Regions from separate parts of the Actinosynnema sp. CS-041913 genome, predicted to be linked through region 1. Evidence: riboswitches for the same ligand, from Rfam matches in the RefSeq annotation. Region 1 holds a riboswitch; the other holds the start of a gene.
The links. A riboswitch is a leader RNA that binds a small molecule or an ion and turns the genes downstream of it on or off. The one in region 1 is predicted to bind glycine.
Positions count from the first base shown of each region.

Region 2: linked by a shared signal. The riboswitch ahead of gcvP (aminomethyl-transferring glycine dehydrogenase) and the one ahead of gcvT (glycine cleavage system aminomethyltransferase GcvT) in region 1 are both predicted to bind glycine.

Region 1 covers NZ_CP192037.1:7,213,314-7,220,788, forward strand. Annotated here, with positions in the region: gene ACQPZF_RS32295 (DUF1295 domain-containing protein) at 1-373, opposite strand, end outside; gene ACQPZF_RS32300 (class I SAM-dependent methyltransferase) at 370-1,629, opposite strand; gene ACQPZF_RS32305 (hypothetical protein) at 1,779-2,444, shown strand; gene glyA (serine hydroxymethyltransferase) at 2,669-3,934, opposite strand; gene gcvT (glycine cleavage system aminomethyltransferase GcvT) at 3,944-5,044, opposite strand; glycine riboswitch at 5,150-5,238, opposite strand; glycine riboswitch at 5,240-5,327, opposite strand; gene ACQPZF_RS32320 (DUF3817 domain-containing protein) at 5,396-5,698, opposite strand; gene ACQPZF_RS32325 (hypothetical protein) at 5,720-6,061, opposite strand; gene ACQPZF_RS32330 (helix-turn-helix transcriptional regulator) at 6,291-6,779, opposite strand; gene ACQPZF_RS32335 (hypothetical protein) at 6,971-7,132, opposite strand.
Region 2 covers NZ_CP192037.1:6,900,700-6,908,174, reverse strand. Annotated here, with positions in the region: gene ACQPZF_RS30800 (CDP-alcohol phosphatidyltransferase family protein) at 29-613, shown strand; gene gcvH (glycine cleavage system protein GcvH) at 653-1,054, shown strand; gene garA (glycogen accumulation regulator GarA) at 1,168-1,632, shown strand; gene ftsR (transcriptional regulator FtsR) at 1,629-2,336, shown strand; gene ACQPZF_RS30780 (bifunctional nuclease family protein) at 2,480-2,953, shown strand; gene ACQPZF_RS30775 (MerR family transcriptional regulator) at 3,448-4,017, shown strand; glycine riboswitch at 4,213-4,304, shown strand; gene gcvP (aminomethyl-transferring glycine dehydrogenase) at 4,458-7,346, shown strand.

The sequences.
Region 1 (7,475 bases):
ACTGCACCGGCAGTGAGACGACCAGCATGATCGCCGCCTGGAGCAGGTAGACGCGGTACATCTTGGCCAGCGGGTTTCCCTTGGCCCGGTCGACCATGTCGACGTACCGCCGGTCCTCGGGTTTCCGGCGGTTGCGGGAGTGGATGTGCCAACCGAGCCGCACGCCCCACACCACCGTCAGCAGGGCGACGACCAGCGACCGCGCCGAGAACCCGGCGAGCACGGAGGTCAGCGCGGCGACCACCGCGAAACCCGGCCCCCAGAACGAGTCGATCAGGTCGAAGCGCCGCCGGGACGCCGCATAGCCGAACAGAGCGGTGACCAGGACGAGCACCGCGACCGCCGACGCCAGGACATTCCATCCGAAGTTCAAGCCCACTCCCGAGTTCTCGGCACACCACGTCCGCCCGGCCGCACCGCCAGGATCTGGTCGACGCCCATCCGCCCCTCCTCGAACGTCAGCGCGCCGCCCGCCAGGTACAGCCGCCACACCCGCGCCTGGCCCTCGCCGACCAGCCGCACCGCCTCGTCCCAGCGTTGTTCGAGCGTGGCGGCCCAGGCCCGGACCGTCCACACGTAGTGCTCGCGCAACGCGTGCACGTCACGGATCTCGAAGCCCGCCCCTTCGAGGTGCGCGATGGTCCGGCTCACCGGTCGCATGTGCATGTCCGGCGCCACATAGGACTCGATGAACGCGCCACCGCCGGGAGCGTCGGCCCCACGGGACATCTGCTGGAGCAGCAGGCGTCCACCGGGTTTGAGCGCCCGGTGCAGGACGCCCGCGTACCGCGGGTAGTTCTCCTCGCCCACGTGTTCGCCCATCTCGATCGTGGAGACGGCGTCGAACGGCTCGTCGGCGACCTCGCGGTAGTCCTGCAACCGCACCGATACCAGGTCCGCCAAGCCCTCGTCGGCGATCCGGTGCTCGATGTGCGCCTTCTGCCGCGCCGAGATCGTCACGCCGGTCGACCGCACGCCGAAGTGCCTGGCCGCGTGGACGATCATCGAACCCCAACCGCAGCCGACGTCCAGCAGCCGCATGCCGGGCTCCAGGCCGAGTTTGCGGCACACCAGGTCCAGTTTGGCGTGCTGCGCCTCGGCGATCGTCATGTCCTCGGACGTGAAGTAGGCGCACGAGTACGCCATGCTCGGGTCCAGCACGAGCCGGTAGAACGCGTTGCTCAAGTCGTAGTGGTGGGCGATGGCGTCCCGGTCGCGGGCCCGGGTGTGCCGTCGGCCGGACAGCCGGGCCTCCTCGCCGGGCGGCGCGGGACGAGGTCCGATCGCGCCCAGTTTGACCGCCGTGCCCAACGCGCCCAACACGTCTCGCGGTTTCGGCTTGCTCAACGCGCCCTGCCGGGCCAGTTCCCAGAACCTCGCCAGGCCGTTCGCCAGGTCGCCGTCCACCTCCAGCTCACCCGCCACGTACGCACGGGAAAGCCCCAGCTCGTCGGGGTTCCACAGCAGCCGCCGCAGGGCGCGGCGGGACCGGATGACGACCACCGGGCCGTCCTGCGGCCCGGCCGCGCTGCCATCCCACGCACGCAGGCCGACCGGCAGCCGTACCCCCAGCAGGCGCTCGACCAGCGCGGCCAGCTCACCGGCCACACCGATGGTTGCGACGACCACGGACTCCTCCTCAGACCTCGGGTGGTGGTCGTACGTTCGTCGGCTACCCCTGTTTGGTTCGACCCCTGTCTTGGCCCGGCGCTGAACCGGCCTCGTGAGGTGTCCGTAGTCGTCGGTGGAGCGATTGACGGACCGAGGAGGAGTTGAGTGTGATCCGACGAAACCGCATCGCCATCGCCGTAGCGGGCGGCATGGCGGCCGTGCTCGCGCTGGTCATGTGGAGTTCGAACGCCGTGGGCCTGCAGGGCACGAACGTCGCGCAGACCGAGCAGGTCGGCGCGGCGGCACAGGCCGACTACGGAGACGTCTCCTTGGCGCCGCCCGCCACCGAGGAACCCGTGGCACAGCCGCCCGCCGAGGAACCGGCCGAGGAACCGGCCGAAGCGCCCGCCGGACAGGCCGCGCCCGCGCCCGAGGAGTCCTCGGTCACGCTGGTGGCCAAGAGCGTGCCGAAGATGGGCGACGTCGTGCAGGACGGCGACGGCCGCACCCTGTACCGGTTCGACAAGGACACGCCGAACCCGCCGAAGTCCAACTGCGAGGGCAACTGCGCCGAAATCTGGCCGCCGCTGCTGGCCAACGGCACGCCGAAGCTGGAGGGCGTCGACCCGGCGCTGATCGGCACGGTGAAGCGCGCCGACGGCACCGAGCAGGTCACGCTGGCCGGGTGGGCGCTCTACACGTACGCGAAGGACGAGGCGCCGGGCCAGTGGAAGGGCCAGGGCGTCGGCGGGACGTGGTTCGTCATCCAGCCCGACGGCAAACGCAACGTCGAGTGCCTGCCGCCGGGAGTACAAGCCCCTGTGTCTAATTGACCTGCCTCCGGCAGGTCGGCGAGGCCGCCTGGAAGTCGGCAGTTCGAGCCTGATTTTCTGCCGATCGAAAAGCATGATCGACAGAAAATGAGTCTCGACCTGTCGACGCGACCTCGCACCCTCCGCCTAAGTGATCTCCTGACGCGCCAAGGAAAACCATCCCCCGAAAACGTGATCCCCTCGGCCTGGGGTTGGGCCGAGGGGATCACGTCGTGCGAAAAGCCTTACAGCGACGGGTAGAGCGGGTGCTTCGCCGCCAGGACCTCAACCCGCGCACGGAGATCCGACAGGTCAGGAGACGCCTGGAGAGCGGACGCGATGATGTCCGCCACCTCCGTGAAGTCCGCCGCGCCGAAGCCGCGGGTGGCCAGCGCGGGCGTGCCGATCCGCAGGCCCGAGGTCACCATCGGCGGGCGGGGGTCGTTCGGGACCGCGTTGCGGTTGACCGTGATGCCGACCTCGTGCAGGCGGTCCTCGGCCTGCTTGCCGTCCAGTTCGGACCCCACCAGGTCGACCAGCACGAGGTGCACGTCCGTGCCGCCGGTCAGCACCTTCACGCCGGCCGCCGCCGCGTCGGGCCGGGACAGCCGGTCGGCCAGGATCTTCGCGCCCTCGACCGTGCGGCGCTGGCGGTCGGCGAACTCGGGGGACGCGGCGTGCTTGAACGCCACCGCCTTGCCCGCGATCACGTGCTCCAGCGGACCGCCCTGCTGGCCGGGGAACACCGCCGAGTTGATCTTCTTCGCCAGGTCGGCCTCGTTGGTCAGGATCACGCCGCCGCGCGGGCCGCCGAGCGTCTTGTGCGTGGTCGTGGTGACGACGTGCGCGTGCGGCACCGGGCTCGGGTGCAGCCCGGCCGCCACCAGGCCGGCGAAGTGCGCCATGTCCACCATCAGGTAGGCGTCCACCGAGTCGGCGATCCGGCGGAACTCCGCGAAGTCGAGCTGCCGCGGGTACGCCGACCAGCCCGCCACGATCAGCTTCGGCCGGTGCTCGGCGGCCAGCCGCTCCACCTCCGCCATGTCCACCCGACCGTCCACATCGGACACGTGGTACGGCACGACGTGGTACAGCTTGCCGGAGAAGTTGATCCGCATGCCGTGCGTGAGGTGGCCGCCGTGCGCCAGGTCCAGCCCGAGGATGGTGTCGCCGGGCTGGAGAAGGGCGAACATGGCGCACGCGTTGGCCTGCGCGCCGGAGTGCGGCTGCACGTTGGCGAAGCCCGCGCCGAACAGCTCCTTCACCCGCGAGATCGCCAGCCGCTCGATGACGTCGACGTGCTCGCACCCGCCGTAGTAGCGCCGGCCGGGGTAGCCCTCGGCGTACTTGTTGGTGAGCACCGAGCCCTGCGCCTGGAGCACCGACACCGGCGTGAAGTTCTCCGAGGCGATCATCTCCAGCGTGCCCTGCTGCCGGCCCAACTCGGCGGCGACCGCCTCGGCGACCTCCGGGTCGAACTCCGCGAGGGAGGTGTTGAAGTGCTCGGACATGTGGTCTCCCTACGAGTTTCGCTTGTAGAACGGCAGCGCGACGACTTCCACGGGCTCCTGCTTGCCCCGGATGTCGACGGCCAGCTCGGTGCCGGGCCCGGTGTGGCCCGGAGTCACGTACGCCATGGCCACGGAGTACCCCAGCGTCGGCGAGAGCGCGCCGCTGGTGACCTCCCCGATCACCGTGCCGGACGCGTCCAGCACCGGGTAGCCGTGCCTCGGCGCACGGCGGGACGAGGTCTTCAGCCCCACCAGCTTCGCGTCCGCGCCCCGCTCGGCGACGGCGGCGAGCGCGTCCCGGCCGACGAAGTCACCGGGCTTGTCGAGCTTCACGACGCGGCCCAGGTTGGCGTGGTACGGCGTGCGGGCGGCGCTCAGCTCGTTGCCGTAGAGCGGCATGCCGGCCTCCAGGCGCAGCGTGTCCCGGCAGCCCAGGCCGGCGGGCTTGAGGTCGTGCGGCCGGCCCGCCTCCAGCAGCGCCTGCCACACGTGCGGGGCGTCGGCCGGGGCCAGGAACAGCTCGAAGCCGTCCTCGCCGGTGTAGCCGGTGCGGGCCAGCAGGGCGGGCCTGCCGGCCACCTCGGTCGGGTACGAGGCGTAGTACTTCACCGCCGCCAGGTCGGTCGCGGTCAGCCCGGACAGGATCTCGGTCGACGCCGGGCCCTGCACGGCCAGCAGGGCGTAGTCGACCGACTTGTCCTCCACCGTCGTGTCGAAGCCCGCGGCGCGCTCGACCAGCGCCGCGAAGACGACGGCCGCGTTGGACGCGTTCGCGACGACCAGGTACTCCTGCTCGCCGGTCCGGTAGACGATCAGGTCGTCGATCACGCCGCCGTCGGCCTGGCAGATCATGGTGTAGCGGGCGCGGCCCACGCCGATCGCGGACGCGTGGCCCACCAGCGCGTGGTCCAGCGCGCGGCCCGCCTCGGGTCCGGCCAGCACGATCTCGCCCATGTGGGTCAGGTCGAACAGGCCCGCCGAAGTGCGCACGGCGTGGTGCTCGGCCAGCTCGCTGTCGTAGCGCAGCGGCATCCGCCAGCCCGCGAAGTCGGTGAACTGGGCGCCCAGCGCCTCGTGCTCGGCGTGCAGCGGCGTCCGGCGGGTTTCCACGGGGTCCTCCCTGATGGCGGGCACGGCGACGAGACCGGCCGGGTCGGCCGGGTCGCCGTTACGAAGGATGACACGGTCCATCGGAGACTCCTCGTCGAGTGAGCCTCCCCCTCTGTCATGAGCCTGAGAGCTTCGCCGCGCGCAGAGCGCGGCTTGCACCGTGGGCGAGGCGTGACGCCTGCTTTTCAGAGTTGCCTTCGTCGGGCGGTAGCTGTGCCTGAGAGATTCCGGGGAGGAGTTGCTCCTTCGGCGCCCCTGGTGGGGACTCTCCCGCGCGACATCGACGGCCGTGTTCAGTTGGTACCGCCAGACGCTAGTTGTGCCTGGTAGGCGCGGTCAACCGGGAGGCGGTCACAGGGCGCGCTCCGCCCGGACGCTCTCGACCACCTTGCGCTCGGCGTAGAACGACACGAACGGGATGGTGCCCGCCAGCAGCACCAGCGCGGTGCCCTTGAGCGACCAGCGCGCCTTGAGCGCCAGGTCGACCGTGATGACCAGGTAGATGGCGTACAGGAAGCCGTGGACGGGTCCGACGACCGCCATCATCCCGGCGTTGTCGCCGAGGTACTTGACGAACATCGCGACCACGAGCCCGAGCAGGCCGACGCCGACCACGTAAGCCATGAACCGGAACCGGCCCAACGCACCGCTCATCGCCCTACCGACCGCCTTCGCTCACCGCTGGTCCCGCGCGTGGAGCTCCCGGAGGTAGCGGTTGTAGGCCGCCAGCTCGTCGTCCTCGTCGTCGTGCGCGGGTGTCCTGACAGGCTCCACGGTAACGACCTGCTCCGGGACGTCCACCACCGGCTCCGCGGAGGCGTCCTCGGCCTTGCGCTGGGCGGCGAGCTTGCGCATCCGCCACACCATGAACGCGGGGAACAGGCCGAACAGCGGCCACTGGAACACGTACCCGAGGTTCTGGAAGGTGCCCCCGGCCTCGGAGAACCGCTCCCACTGCCAGTAGGCGAGCCCGCAGCAGACCACCAGCGACGCCAAACAGACAACAGCGATGCCCAGCGGTGCCCAATGGCGCTCGCTCCGCTCGCGCGGCGAGGTCGCCTGGGAGTCGGGCGGAGGGGTGGACACGCCCTCAAGAGTACTTCGCGGGACCACCGCACCGGACGACACCGGGCCTTCCGTCGACACCGGGTCCTCGTCGGAAGGGGCTCCTCGCGTAGGAGCCCGCCCTCCCGGTTGGTGCTAGTCCCGACTCACGTCGCGCCCCTCACGGCGCGACGCCCGAACCTCACGCAACGCCGTCCCGGCGCTGCCGCTGCAACCTGGCCACACACCAGGCCGCCGCGCTTCCCCGACGCAGGTGCTGGAGCACCGTCATCGGTCCGAGTCGACGTCCCAGGTCGGCGGGCGTGAGCCCGGCCGCCCGGTAGTCGAGAGCCCGTTGGTCCAACGGGCTGATACCCGCGTCCCACCACAGCTCCGCCTCGGACAGGTCGCCCACCAACTGCCAGTAGCTGGCGGCGGCCGCGAGCAGGACCTCGGGCACCTCGGGAGCCCGCTTCCTCATCGCCGCCACGTACGCCGGGTCCGCGGACTCGACCCGAACCAGTCCGCGTGACCCGCCATTCGCCCGCTGCACGGGGATTCCCGGCGCGGACGGTGGGGCCTCGGCCAGCCACTCGTCCTTGATCCGGTTCACCTCTTGCAGCTCGGCGTCGTCCGAGCGCTCAGCCGCCCACTGCCGCAGCAGCTCGTCGACTCCGGAGTCCTCGACCATTCTGCCTCCTCATCGGTCGAAGATCAGCCAATGCAGCGCACCGTATTAGCGGGTACCGACAACCGCTAGACCCTGGATTGTCAAAAACCCTGTTACCAGGGCGTTATAGCCCTCATTCCACCCAGACGGTGCAACGGTCGGACTTGACCGTCACCCCGGGTGACCAGACCACCGAGGCCTCGCGAGGTGGACTAGCCGAAGAGCCCCCGGACGAACGTGATGATCGACTCGGCGCCCTGGCGGAGCCAGCCGAGGCCCGTCTTCACCGCCTCCGCGGACTGGTCGGGCTGGGTGATCAGGAGGAACAGCAGCAGCGCGACGGCTGCCAGCGTCACCACCTTCTTGACGTTCACGAGTCCCTCTCCGTCCGTTCACAGGTGCCCGGCCGACAGGCGTGGTGCCCGCCGTGTTACCCGCCATGGTCCCCCATTCACCCGGACGATGAACGCCGGACCCGCCGTGATCCCACGTCTGGGCGTACGATCACGCAGGGAGCTACGCCTGAGCCGTGCCGGCAGTCACCCGAACGGACGATCAAGGGCCGCCGGGCCCCGGCCGATGACCAAGGTACGGGCCACTCGCCCACTCCCCCTGGCACTGACACCGAGGTTCCGCGACATCGTCATCCCTCCGCCGCAAGCCGCGCCGATCACCCGGTTGCGCTGACCCACACACCGTGCGTCATTAGGCCGACAC
Region 2 (7,475 bases), 310 kb from region 1:
CGAAGTCGAACCTCTACGATTCCGGATTGTGCAGGATCCCGCCGACCGGCTGCTGACCATCCCCAACGCGCTCAGCGTGCTGCGGCTCCTCGGCGTGCCGCTCTTCCTGTACCTCCTGCTCGGCCCGCAAGCCGACGGCTGGGCGCTGGTCGTCCTGGTCGCGGCCGGCCTGTCGGACTGGCTCGACGGCAAGATCGCCCGCTGGCTCGACCAGACCAGCAGGCTCGGCACGCTGCTCGACCCCGCCGCCGACCGGCTCTACATCCTGGCCACGCTGGTGGCGTTCGTCGTGCGCGACATCGTCCCGCTGTGGGTGGCGGCCGTCCTGGTCGGGCGGGAGATCGTGGTCGGCGCGTGCCTGCCGGTCCTGCGGGCCCGTGGTTACGGGCCGTTCGAGGTCAGCTACCTGGGCAAGGGCGCGACGTTCAACCTGCTCTACGCGTTCCCCATGCTGCTGCTCGCCCAGGGCACGTCCACCGCCGCCCAGATTGCCCGGCCGGTCGCCTACGCGTTCATGGTCTGGGGCTGCGCGCTCTACCTGTGGTCCGGAGCCTTGTACGTCTACCAGTTCTTCCTCGCGCTCCGCAGACCGCCGGGGGTCGCGCCGGTCTGAACCGGTCGTGGGAAGATCCCGCAGCGAAGATCCACCGTCATGAAGGAGCACACCGCGGTGATTCCCGAGGAGCTCAAGTACACCGAGGAACATGAGTGGGTGTTGCGCACTGGTGACGACACCGTGCGCGTCGGCATCACCGACTACGCCCAAGAGCAGCTTGGTGACGTCGTGTTCGTCCAGCTCCCGGAGCTCGGCGAACAGGTGGGCGCGGGCCAGACGCTCGGTGAGGTGGAGTCCACCAAGAGCGTGTCGGACATCTACGCGCCGCTCGCGGGCGAGGTGATCGCCCGCAACGACTCGTTGGACCAGCAGCCGGACCTGGTCAACAGCGATCCGTACGGTGAGGGTTGGATGGTGGAGCTGCGGTTGGACGACCCCACCGCGGTCGACGACCTGCTCGACGCCGCCGCGTACCAGGAGCTGGCGGCCTCGGAGTGACGTCGATCTTCCGGCGGCTCTTCGGTCGGTGGGGGAGCCGCTCCTCAGACCAGGGTTCGGGCACGATAGGTTCTAGCGGTCTCGACGGTTCCAGCAGCAGGAGGAGAGCTCAGGTGAGCACGAACGACGGGCCAGGCGTTCCGCCCGAGCAGTCCCCGGAGCGGACCTCCGTTTTCCGGGCCGACTTCCTCGCCGAGGTCGAGGGCGCCGAGGCGCCCGCCCAGGAGCCGGCCGTCGCCGGCGTCGACGCGCTGCCCGCCGGGTCCGCCCTGCTCGTGGTCAAGCGCGGTCCGAACGCGGGGTCGAGGTTCCTGCTCGACCGCGACACGACCAGCGCGGGTCGGCACCCCGACAGCGACATCTTCCTCGACGACGTGACGGTGTCCCGCCGGCACGCCGAGTTCCGCCGTGAGGGCGGCGAGTTCGTGGTGATCGACGTGGGCAGCCTCAACGGCACCTACGTCAACCGCGAGCCCGTCGACCAGGCGGTCCTCGCCAACGGCGACGAGGTGCAGATCGGCAAGTTCCGCCTCGTGTTCCTGACCGGTCCGGGCGCCGGGGGTCAGGGGGCGCAGTGACGGCGGCCGGGCGGCCACAGCGCGGGGGGTTGAGCATCGGCGCGGTGCTCGCGCAGTTGCGATCGGACTTCCCCGACGTCACGATCTCCAAGATCCGATTCCTGGAGTCGGAGGGCTTGGTCCGCCCGGCACGCACCGCATCGGGGTACCGCCAGTTCACGTCGGCGGACGTCGAGCGGCTGAGGTACGTCCTGGCCGCCCAGCGCGACCGCTACCTGCCGCTGAAGGTCATCAAGGAGCAGTTGGACGCGGCCGACGCCGGCGTGTCCCCGCGCCTCCTCCGCGCGGTCGACGGCGCGCCCACGGCGGACCAGTTCACCGGCTCCGCCCACCGGGCGACCCGTGAGGAACTGCTGGCCCGCTCCGGGCTGGAGCCCGCGGCGCTGGCCGAGTTGGAGCAGCACGGCCTGATCCGGGCCGGTGTCTACGACCAGGACGCGGTGCAGATCGCGGTCACCGTGCGCGCGATGGCCGAGTACGGGCTGGAGCCGCGTCAACTGCGTGGTTTCCGGGTGGCCGCCGATCGCGAAGTAAGCCTCGTGGAGCAGGTGGTGGCCCCGCTGTACCGCCGGCGGGATCCCCGTGCGCGGGCCCGAGCCGACGAAGTGGTCCGCGAGTTGGCGGCGCTTTCCGTAACGCTGCACACACTCCTGGTGAAGGCCGGCCTGCGTGACGTCGCAGGTGGCCGCGTTTCGCCGCGGTGAACACGTGTCCGCATCGTGATCCGGGGATACCGGGCGGTTGCGCACAAGGCCCGCTTGGCGGGTAGCGTCGAAAGAGTAGGTGGGGGATCCTCGTTTGGAGCGGGGACGCCAGAATTTCAGCGCGCTGAGGGAGGCGAGACCCGATGAGCGAGATGCGCGTCGTGGGCGTGCGGGTGGAACTGCCCGCCAACCAGCCGATCCTGCTGCTGCGCGAAACCGAGGGCGAACGCTACCTGCCGATCTGGATCGGCTCGGTCGAGGCCACCGCGATCGCCCTCGAACAGCAGGGTGTCCGACCTGCCCGGCCGTTGACGCACGACCTGCTCAAGGACGTGATCGGGGCGCTCGGGCGGCAGCTTGAACAGGTCCGGATCACGGATCTGCAGGAGGGCACCTACTTCGCCGAGCTGGTGTTCGACGGTGATGTGCGGGTGTCCGCCCGGCCCAGCGACTCCGTGGCGCTGGCCCTGCGGATCGGGGTGCCGATCCACGCCGAGGAGTCGGTGCTGGCCGAGGCCGGGTTGATCATCCCGGACGAGCAGGAGGACGAGGTGGAGAAGTTCCGCGAGTTCCTCGACTCCGTTTCGCCGGAGGACTTCCGGGGCGCGGACACGTAGTCGGGCCGGCCCGCCTGGTGTGGCGGGTTCGCGGGTTGGGCTTCTAGAGGTCCGGAGCGGGTGCTTCGGACCTTCTGCTTGTCGTTGGGCGCGTTCGCCGCCGGCCGGGCCTCCGGGGGCTTCTCACTCACGTCGTGGGGTGGGTGAACCACGAGAGGCCGGTCGTCCAGCCGCGAGTTGGAGCGGCCCCTCGTGGTGTTGCGGTGCGTTGTGGATCTGCCCCGCGTGCCACCCCCCGGTGTCACACCTTTGGATTACACAACGTCAGCGGTGATCGGCTAAACGATCACTAAACGTCACCCGAATGGCTTACGTCGGCTGACTCTCTCTACCTTTAGTTGAGGTTGAGGTGCGACACGCTCAGCGCGTCGCGTTGACCTGCCCCCTAGGCGGACTTACCGTCGAACTCAGGTGAATTGCCACGGTGTGATTTCCGCGCCGGGCGGCTTCACGTTGGTCGCCGGCTGTCGTGGCCGGACCGAGGGGAGGCAGGCGTGGTCGAGGAAGCGCCCATCCGGGCGGGAACCGGAGAACAGGGCGAGCTGTTCCCGGACTCCTCGCTGCCGGACGAACTCGTCGGCTATCGCGGGCCCGCCGCGTGCCAGATCGCCGGCATCACCTATCGCCAGCTCGACTACTGGGCTCGCACCGGGCTGGTCAACCCGACCATAAGGAGTGCCCACGGTTCCGGCAGCCAGCGGCTCTACTCGTTCAAGGACATCCTGGTCCTGAAGGTGGTCAAGCGGCTGCTCGACACCGGGGTCTCGTTGCAGAACATCCGGGTCGCCGTCGACCACCTGCGGCAGCGGGGGGTGCAGGACCTGGCCAGGATCACGTTGTTCAGCGACGGGACGACGGTCTACGAGTGCACCTCGCCCGAGGAGGTCGTGGACCTGCTGCAAGGCGGTCAAGGGGTGTTCGGGATCGCGGTCAGCGGGGCCATGCGGGAGATCAGCGGCACGATCCACGAGTTCCCGGCCGAGCGGGCCGACGGGCTGGAGGTCGACGAGGCGCCGGGGAACGACGAGCTGTCCCGGCGGCGGCGCACGCGGGCGATCGGTTGAGCGGAGCGGTGTCCGCGGCGCCGGTTCCCGGGTGAGCGGGCGGGCCGGTTGTGCCTCCGCGGGGCGGGCCGGTCGAGCGGGGCCGGTCGAGCGTGAGCAGGGCAGGCCGTCGAGCGTGAGCGGGCCGGTTGAGATCCGTGTCGCGTCCGTGAGTGTGTCGCGCGGCCTGCCGGGTACCATTCGCGGGTAGTCGATTTATCCCGTGCGGGAGAGTCCGAGCCGCGGCTCGGCGCCGAAGGAGCAAATCCTCCCCGGAACCTCTCAGGCGCAAGGACCGCGCGGGTGAGACGCCTCTGGAAAGCGGGTCGGGCGACCGACCCCGCCGACGGTGCAAGCCTGGTCCGCGAGGGCCTCGTGAAGCTCTCAGGCGCCCGGTTCGGGCGGAAGACAGAGGGGGAGGGCAACGGCAGAAGTGTGCCCGTAGCCCCGGAGGCGTAGCTATGACGCAGGACCGCATCCCCCTCGCCGCTCTTGAGCACGGCACCCCCTTCGCCGACCGGCACGTCGGTCCGCGGCCCGCCGAGCTGGCCCGCATCCTCGACGTCATCGGCGTCGGCTCGCTGGAGGAACTGGCCCAGCGCGCGGTGCCGCCGTCGATCCGCGAGCGGGACCTGGTGCTCGACCTGCCCGCGCCGGCCACCGAGACCGAGGCGCTCGCCGAGCTGCGTGCCCTCGCGGGCCGGAACAGGCCGCTCAAGCAGATGATCGGCCTCGGCTACTACGGCACCATCACGCCGCCGGTCATCCGCCGCAACGTGCTGGAGAGCCCCGCCTGGTACACCGCGTACACGCCCTACCAGCCGGAGATCTCGCAGGGGCGGCTCGAAGCGCTGCTGAACTTCCAGACCGCGGTGGCCGACCTGACCGGCCTGCCGCTGGCCAACTCGTCGATGCTGGACGAGTCGACCGCCGCCGCCGAGGCGATGACGCTGGTCCGCCGGGCGGGTCGGAGCAAGTCGAACCGGTTCGTGGTGGACGCCGACACGCTCCCCCAGACGCTGGCCGTGATCGAGACCCGGGCCGAGCCGCTGGGCATCGAGATCGTGACCGCCGACCTGTCCCAGGGGCTGGAGGGGTTGGGGCTCGGGGGCGACTTCTTCGGCGTGCTGCTGTCCTACCCCGGCGCGTCCGGTGTGGTGCGCGACCAGCAGGCGCTGATCGGGGAGATCCACGCGGCCGGCGGGCACGCCGTCGTCGTGGCCGACCTGCTGGCGCTGACGCTGCTGCGCCCGCCGGGCGAGATCGGCGCGGACGTCGTCGTCGGCACGACCCAGCGGTTCGGGGTGCCGGTCGGGTTCGGCGGGCCGCACGCCGGCTACCTGGCCGTCCGGCAGGGGCTGGAGCGGCAGCTACCGGGGCGGCTGGTCGGCGTGTCCGTGGACGCGGACGGGTCGCTCGCCTACCGGCTCGCGCTGCAGACGCGCGAGCAGCACATCCGCCGGGAGAAGGCGACCAGCAACATCTGCACGGCCCAGGTGCTGCTCGCCGTGATCGCCTCCATGTACGCGGTCTACCACGGCCCGGAGGGGCTGAAGGCGATCGCGACGCGGGCGCACCGGATGGCGACCGTGCTGGCCGCCGGGCTGTGCGAGGGCGGGATCGAAGTCGTGCACGGCGAGTTCTTCGACACCGTCCAGGCCCGCGTCGAGGGGCGTGCGGCCGAGGTCGTCGCCACCGCCCGCGACCTGGGCGTGAACCTGTGGCAGGTGGACGCCGACACGGTGTCCGTCGCCTGCGACGAGACCACCACCCGCGAGGATTTGTCCGCGGTGTGGAAGGCGTTCGGCGTCACGGTGGCCGACGTCGACGGCCTGGACGCGGACACCGCCGACGGCATCCCCGCCGACCTGCGCCGCACCACGGACTACCTGACCCACCCGGTGTTCCACGCGCACCGCTCCGAGACCGCCCTGCTGCGCTACCTGCGGCAGCTCTCGGACAAGGACGTGGCGCTGGACCGCAGCATGATCCCGCTCGGCTCGTGCACCATGAAGCTCAACGCCACCGCCGAGATGGAGCCGGTCACCTGGCCGGAGTTCGCCGAGCTGCACCCGTTCGCGCCCGCCGAGGACGCCGCCGGCCTGCTGTCCGTGATCAAGGACCTGGAGACCTGGCTGGCCGAGCTGACCGGCTACGACGCGGTGTCGTTGCAGCCCAACGCGGGCAGCCAGGGCGAGTTCGCGGGCCTGCTGGCCATCCGCGCCTACCACCGCTCGCAGGGCGCCGCGCACCGCGACGTGTGCCTGATCCCGTCGTCCGCGCACGGCACCAACGCCGCGTCGGCCGTCATGGCGGGTATGCGCGTCGTCGTGGTGAAGTGCGACGACAAGGGCAACATCGACCTGGACCACCTGCGCACGACGGCCGAGGAGCACCGCGACGACCTCGCCGCGATCATGATCACCTACCCGTCGACGCACGGCGTGTACGAGGACACCGTGCGCGAGGTGTGCGGCGTGGTGCACGACGCGGGCGGCCAGGTGTACGTCGACGGCGCGAACCTCAACGCGCTGATCGGCCTCGCCCGGTACGGCAAGTTCGGCTCGGACGTGTCACACCTGAACCTGCACAAGACGTTCTGCATCCCGCACGGCGGCGGGGGCCCCGGTGTCGGCCCGATCGGCGTGCGGTCGCACCTCGCGCCGTTCCTGCCCAACCACCCGCTCCAGCCCGGCGCGGGCCCTGAGACGGGCGTCGGCCCGATCAGCGGCGCGCCGTGGGGCTCGGCGTCGATCCTGCCGATCTCGTGGGCGTACGTGCGGATGATGGGCGCGGACGGCCTGCGTCGCGCCACCCTGACGGCGGTCGCGGCGGCCAACTACGTGGCCCGCCGGCTGGACGAGCACTTCCCCGTCCTCTACACCGGCGAGGGCGGCTTCGTGGCCCACGAGTGCATCCTCGACCTGCGGGCCATCACCAAGGCGACCGGCGTGACCGTGGACGACGTGGCCAAGCGCCTCGCCGACTACGGCCTGCACGCGCCGACCATGTCGTTCCCGGTGGCGGGCACGCTGATGGTGGAGCCGACGGAGAGCGAGGACCTCGCCGAGATCGACCGGTTCATCGACGCGATGATCGCGATCAAGGGCGAGATCGACCGCGTCGGCGCGGGCGAGTGGCCGGCCGACGACAACCCGCTGCGCAACGCCCCGCACACGGCGGCTTCGGTGACGGGCGAGTGGGACCACCCGTACAGCCGGGAGGTGGCGGTGTTCCCGGCGGGGACGTCCGCGCCGAAGATGTGGCCCCCGGTGCGCCGGATCGACGGCGCGAAGGGCGACCGCAACCTCGTCTGCTCGTGCCCCCCGGTGTCCGCTTACGGGGGCTGACCACGGAGTCTGGCCACGGAGTCTGGCCACGGGGGCTGACCATGAGGTCTCATCACGCGACTTGATCATCGGGCACCTGTTGCCGGAGCTGGTCGCGCAGGAGGGTTTCGGGCGCGTCGGCGGGTGTTC